One region of the Alteromonas sp. Cnat2-8 genome, then DNA from elsewhere that is predicted to be linked to it. Evidence: predicted binding sites of a transcription regulator. Region 1 holds the regulator's gene; the other holds the start of a gene.
The links. Region 1 encodes FliA, which starts transcription of late flagellar genes. Its sites were predicted from a motif close to CTAAAGNTNNNNNNNNNNNNGCCGATA; they were not measured.

Region 1 (3,422 bases):
AACGAGCTGTTCTTGTAATTGTTCAAGTATCTCTCCAGCCTCAACTAGAAAGTCCTGTAATATATCCTCGTCAACATCAAACGACATGCGCCCGCTCCCCTAAAAACCTAAGCTAGACAGAAGATCATCTACATCATCTTGGCCTGACACGACGTCGTCGCGCTTATCGGCATCAATGATAGGGCCTTCTGCCTCTACACCATCAACCTTATCGGCCTTAACGCTGGATGGTTTAGTTTGTTCTGCACCGTCGCGTTCACCAAACATGGTAAGCATGTTAACTAAGCTGTCTTCCACTTCTTTAACCAAGTCGATAACGCGGCGAATAACCTGACCAGTTAAGTCTTGATAACCTTGAGCCATCAATACTTCTGTAAGTAACTGTGTAAGTTTAGCTGACTGTGCCGAACCTTCTTCCAACAATTCGTCTAAGTCTGCGCATAAAGCCTTGAATTCACCCAACTCTATTTGGCGATTCATCAGCTTCTTCCACTCAGGCATTACCTTTTCGATGCGCGCCGACAGCATTTCAGCTATAGGCATGCTCGCTTCAACGGCATCCATAGTAGTATTAGCAGCTTTTTCAGTTTCTTCAATTACGTAGGTTAGGCGGGATTGTGCATCGGGAATATCATCGGTCGCGAGATTTTTAATGCGGTCGTCTATTTGGAAATTATTCAGCGCGTCATGGAGCTGACGCGTCAGTTTCCCTACTTCAGCAAATAACTCAACGTTTTCTTTCATTGAGGCCGCTTCTAATAGGGCATTGGCTGAAGCGTTGTCACCCTCTTCAAGGTAGGTGACAAGCTGTTTTGCTTCTTCCAACGAAATTGGAACGTTTACATTCGTTGACATCCAGTAAACCTCATTTCTCTGGTGAGCGTCTGGATCAACCTAAACGTTCGAATATTTTATCTAATTTTTCTTTAAGTGTTGCTGCAGTGAACGGCTTAACAACGTAGCCGTTAACACCTGCTTGCGCGGCGGCAACAATTTGCTCTTTCTTCGCTTCAGCAGTAACCATAAGTACTGGTAGGTGCTTGAGCTTGTCATCGGCTCTAATCGCGCGAAGCAAGTCAATACCCTGCATTCCAGGCATGTTCCAATCGGTAACTACGAAATCGAAATCACCTTGCTGCAACATAGGCAATGCAGTACTTCCGTCATCCGCTTCCTGGATGTTGGAAAAACCCAAATCTTTAAGTAGGTTTTTGATGATACGTCTCATGGTAGAAAAATCATCGACCACGAGAATTTTCATGCTTTTGTCCAAAATAGCCTCCAGTGAGGGGTTAATTGTTATTAATTTCTATTCTTCGTCAGCTTGCCACGACTTCATTCGTGATTTGAGTTTTAACATGGCCTGACTGTGAATTTGACTGACTCTCGATTCACTTACATCAAGAACCTCACCAATTTCTCTTAGGTTCAGCTCTTCATCATAATACAGCGAAAGTACAATCGCTTCTCTTTCAGGTAATGTCGTAATTGCATGGGCAAGCGCTTTTTGGAAAGCGCCTTGCATCAAATCTTCCAGTGGTGCGTCGCTACCTCGATTTTGCTCTGTCGAAATAACATCTTCTGACACACCTAAATCTTCAATACCTACCAGCTTTCCGGCATTTACTTCATTAAGCATTTGGTGATAGTCCTGCAAGCTTACATTAAGCTTATCAGCAATATCAGAATCTCTAGCATCGCGGCCTGTTTCGCTTTCTACTTGCGAAATTGCTTCAGTGATCGCTCGACCATTTCGGTGGACTGAACGCGGTGTCCAATCCCCTTTGCGAATTTCATCTAGCATAGCACCGCGAATGCGAATACCGGCAAACGTTTCAAAGCTGGCTCCTTTTGAACCATCAAAGTTTCGCGCGGCTTCTAATAATCCAATCATGCCTGATTGAATTAAATCGTCTACAAGAACACTAGCCGGCAATCGCGCTATCAAGTGATGCGCTATACGCTTAACCAATGGCGCATGTCTTTCGACTAACTGCGCTTTATCGGTTTGTTGTTGATAAGCGGCTGCCTTGCTGTTCAACGCTGACTTCCTACGGCTTTTTCTGCAACTAATTGTTCAATGAAAAACTCTAAATGGCCACCTGGCTGCGCTGGAATAGGCCATGTTAAGGCTTTACTCGCCAACTGTGTTATTGCAACGGCTGCCGGTGAACCTGGGTAAGCATCGACAATGGCTGTTTGTTTACGCACTGCTTTACGAATGTTCTCGTCAAACGGTACTGTCGCCACTAATTCTAGTGCAACATCTAAAAAACGCCCTGTCACTTTGCTCAATTTACTAAATAGCTCTTGGCCTTCTCGCACGTCGCGCACCATATTAGCCACAACTTTGAAGCGGAAAACACCGTGCTCTCTATTCAGAATTTTTATCAATGCATACGCATCTGTCAATGAAGTAGGCTCGTCACACACAACGACCATGATGTCTTGTGAGGCTTTTGAAAAGCTCAACACCATGTCTGAAATACCTGCCGCTGTATCAACGATAAGCACGTCAATTTGCGAGCGCAGCTCACTAAAGGCACGAATTAGGCCAGCGTGTTGCGTTGGCGACAATTCTGCCATCGACTGCGTGCCTGATGTGGCAGGGGCAATCTTTATTCCGTGCGGACCGGTCACTAATACTTCATCAAGTGTACATTCGCCGGAAAGCACGTGGGATAAGTTTTTCTCAACACGCAAACCTAACATAACGTCTACGTTAGCAAGACCGAGGTCCGCATCGAGAACCATTACACGTTTACCTTGCTTCGCCATGGCGATAGCGGTGTTCAATGTAATGTTTGTTTTACCTACGCCACCTTTGCCACCGGTGACGGCGATTACTTTGATTAACCGTGATTGCTTCATTTTTCTTAAGCTACTCGCTTGGTCGTCAATCATACTGCTTATGCTGTTTTAATTGCGTTGTTACCACTAGTATGATTCAAACCGTACTTTTTATAAAGCTTTGCAGCAGCGGAAACCAAAGATTTCGCTTCTGCAATCTTAATGTCTTCAGGTACTTTTTGACCATCGGTGACATAACTAACCGGTAATTGGTATTCAACCGCTGCACTAAGCACCTCTCCTAAAGAGTAGCACTCATCTAACTTTGTGAAAATACAGCCACTTAGTTCAATATCATCATACGCTTGAATGATTCTCTGCAAAGCAGGATATTGCGTATTTGCTTGCGCTACCAAATATTTTTTAACATTTGGCATTTGTCCGTTATCAAACTGCTTAATTTGTTTAATTAATCGACTATCTCTTTGACTAAATCCAGCCGTATCAATCAATACTAGTCGCTTATGACGAAGTTGGAATAATAAATCCGCAAGTTCTTCACTAGTCTGCGCTTTTCTCACCGTGCAGCCAATAATCTTTCCGTATGTCGCTAGCTGCTCATAGGCGGCAAT
Region 2 (3,422 bases), on a different contig from region 1:
TTGCGGCAAATACAAACGTATTTCGTTTATTATTACGCGAGCATACTGGTACGTCGTCGGCTTATCGGTTGGCAGTATTTAGAGAGATTCAACACTTCATCGACGAGTTGACCGACTACATTATTGAACAGCAGGGCGTAGAATACGCATGCGCGCAGCTTCAAGCTGATGCTATGGTTAGGCTCGTATTCAGTGCAGGTGCTGAAGCACTAGAAGCTGATGATAAGCTTCGCCGCGAAATTGGTGAGAGAGTGAAAGCACAGCTTCGCTTCGTTCAAGTAGGTGCAACGCAAAAAAGCGTATAATTGAATTAGTGGCGATTGGCCTTTTAAGTCCACATCGTTTGCTCTAATCAAAGCCACCTTATTTTAATACGTCTTCATAGGCCTTTGTGACTCCAAAGGCCTTGTCAATTTGTACCAAAACTAGCTTTTGCGTGTAAGTAAAACGCCAGCCTCAATGTGATGAGTAAACGGGAATTGATCGAATAGTGCTGATTGAGCAACGTCGTGAGTTTCACTTAAAAGCTCAAGATTTTGCGCCAACGTTTCAGGGTTACACGAGATATACACGATATTATCGTAATCCTGAATCATTCTAAGCGAGTCTTCATCCAACCCAGCTCTTGGTGGATCGACCAATACAGTTGTGAAATTATATGTACTTAGATCAATGCCTTCTAAGCGACTAAACGTACGTTCACCTTTCATAGCCTGAGTGAATTCTTCAGCGGCGAGTCTTACGATCTTCACATTATTAAGCTGATTTTGTTCAATATTAAACTGCGCAGCTTGTACAGAGGGCTTGGCTATTTCGGTCCCCACAACATTATCGAAGTGAAGCGCTAGCGGCAGTGAGAAGTTACCTGCACCGCAATACATCTCCAGTAAATCGCCAGAGAGCGGCTTTACGCAATCTAGTGCCCATTCAATCATGCTACAGTTCACTTCGGCATTGGGCTGAGTGAAGCTATTTTCGATATGCTTAAATATGAATTCTTTGCCATTAACGGGTAAGCGCTCAATAACAAAATCGTTGTCGATAATAAGCTTTTGTTTTCTCGCACGGCCGATGATGTTTACTATCGGAAAGTGAGCCTCGAGTTTCGCCTTTAATTCTTTTGCAGCCTCTTGCCACTTCTCATCTAGTTGACGATGGTATAAAAGGCTGATGACAAGCTCGCCAGATAGTGCAGAAAGATAATCGATTTGAAAAAGCTTCTTTCTTAGCACTTCATTTGGTCTTACTTCTTCAAGCAACAGCGCCATAGCATCGTTTATTGCTTTACAAGCAGGAGGAAAGCTATCTACGCGGTACTTTTCTTTTGTTTCCTGGTTGAACATGATGTGAAACAAATCATCGCCTTCATGCCATACTCTAAATTCGGCGCGCATACGGTAGTGCGTTGGTTGCGATGGAAATACGGTTAAGTCAGGCGCATTGAACGGAGAAAGTAACGCAGTAAGACGTTCTACTTTTTCGTCCAACTGAGCTTGATAGCGTTGTTGTTCGGTCGCGGTCATAAAATTCTCCATTCAATATTGAGGTCGCGAATTGTAGTCCCTTATAAAATAACTGCAACAAGCTCTATCTACTTCTGCATTATTATTAGGAACGAACTAGTAAAAAAGCTGTATTAAAATTAAACAATACTGATTCTTTGCCGATAATAAGATTGAGGATAGTGAGGATCAAATTATGAACGTGGGTCAAATTAAGGCTTTTATGGGCGACCAGAAGGTCGATCAAAAAGCAGATCAAAAGGCATCAGTTCACCCGAACGAAATGTTGAAAAAGCAGTTACAGCAAGACGGATTGCAGCAAGCGGCTGAGTTTTCTAAACAACAAGCGGCATCAGTATCTGTTTCCAGTAGCCAAACTAGCATCGGCTTACGTGTGGTAAGTAGTAGTCTTAACCAAGCGTTAGTTATAGATGGCCAAAAGCCACAAGAAGCCAAAGAGAAAACCATTGAAGATAAGTCGAACAGTTTGTTCGACTTTGAAAAAGTTGCCAGAAACGTACTTAAGTTCGTAGGTGGCGTCATTAGAGGTGCGGCAAACGGTGGTGCCAGCGAAGAAAAGCTTAATGGCTTATTTAGCCAAGCGAGAGAAGGCGTAAGCCGTGGATTCGCTATGGCTGAAAAAGACCTCGCTGGTTTTATGAATGAAGAGATTGAGCAAGGGATGACAAAAAGCCGCGATCTCATCGATACAGGAATAAACGATCTGGAAACTGACATATTTGGTCGCCAGCAGCCGAACGCTGTAACGCTTTCGTCCTTAAACGCGGTAGCTGCATCGGATGAGAAAAGCGGAAGCTTGCTGATTCGAACTAAAGATGGCGACGAAGTGAGTTTTAGTTTTGAGAGTCTTCGCTCGTTCCAAGCGTCTCAACAACTTAATTTCCAAGCGCAGGCATCTCAGGAGCAATCAGGCGGTAGTGGCGAGCAAGGCGAAAACAATTTTTCAGCGTCATACCAACAACAAACTTCGTACCAATACTATGAGCGAAGCGGTATTAGCTTTTCATTGAAAGGCGAGCTTGATGAAGATGAGTTAGAGTCGATAGCTGATTTGGTTGGTCAAGTTCAGGATCTCGCCGACACCTTTTACAGTGGTGACATCGACAAAGCATTTGAAGAAGCGTTAAGTTTAGGCTTTGACGATAAAGAGTTAGTTGGCTACGCGTTACAGTTAAATAGAACAACACAGACCGAAGTACTAAAGACGTATGAGAACATCCAACATTACAATGAAGACAAAAGCGATAATTCGAAGTTTGGAAATGTGGTTAGCCCTATAGCGCAATATCTAGAAAAGATGATGGATACTTTTGCTAATGCCGAAAGTACGTTAGAAAGTAACGAAGACTATAATACCTTAATAGGTGGGTTGATTAATGAGATCAAAGACGTGCAGGTGCCAGATCTTGTATCTGCTATAAATAGGTTTCACGCTTTTAATCAAACGTTACTTAATGGACTTCCTCAATCTGCTGAGACAAGTGAATAACTAACTATTTACTAATATAAAAGCCCGGTAGCGAAAGCTAACCGGGCTTTTTTATAGCCTATAAACCGTACTCACAAAATTATGCGTGTTCGACTTTGTCCTTTGCAGGGCGAACTTTTAGGGTTCGTTCCTGGAAGATTGAGTCGTTAGTTTTATCGATTACGCTGTTTAAGTCGTCAGTTACAACTTCGATAAAACCGTATCCTTTTCTTTTTCCAGTTTTACGATCCTTCATTAAGCGAACCGACTGTACTTCAATAAAGCTACTGAAGTATTCCTTTACTGCGTTCTCGTTTGCTCTATAAGGCAAATTACCCACATATAAAGTTTCTACTGATCCGTCATTAGAATGTGCTCTGGCATCTGAGGAAGATGGACTTTGAATAAGAGACGCTAGCCAAGGAGTAACG

Region 2: the regulator FliA is predicted to act here: its motif matches at 1,643-1,669, upstream of MHN00_RS19805 (DUF5610 domain-containing protein).

The regions. Positions count from the first base shown of each region.
Region 1 covers NZ_JAKREX010000001.1:179,027-182,448, forward strand. The annotation lists gene MHN00_RS00785 (chemotaxis protein CheA) at 1-87, opposite strand, end outside; gene MHN00_RS00790 (protein phosphatase CheZ) at 100-855, opposite strand; gene cheY (chemotaxis response regulator CheY) at 890-1,273, opposite strand; gene MHN00_RS00800 (RNA polymerase sigma factor FliA) at 1,310-2,041, opposite strand; gene MHN00_RS00805 (MinD/ParA family protein) at 2,038-2,904, opposite strand; gene flhF (flagellar biosynthesis protein FlhF) at 2,910-3,422, opposite strand, start outside.
Region 2 covers NZ_JAKREX010000008.1:164,763-168,184, forward strand. The annotation lists gene fabR (HTH-type transcriptional repressor FabR) at 1-305, shown strand, start outside; gene trmA (tRNA (uridine(54)-C5)-methyltransferase TrmA) at 426-1,523, opposite strand; gene MHN00_RS19805 (DUF5610 domain-containing protein) at 1,699-3,012, shown strand; gene MHN00_RS19810 (RNA-binding protein) at 3,092-3,422, opposite strand, start outside.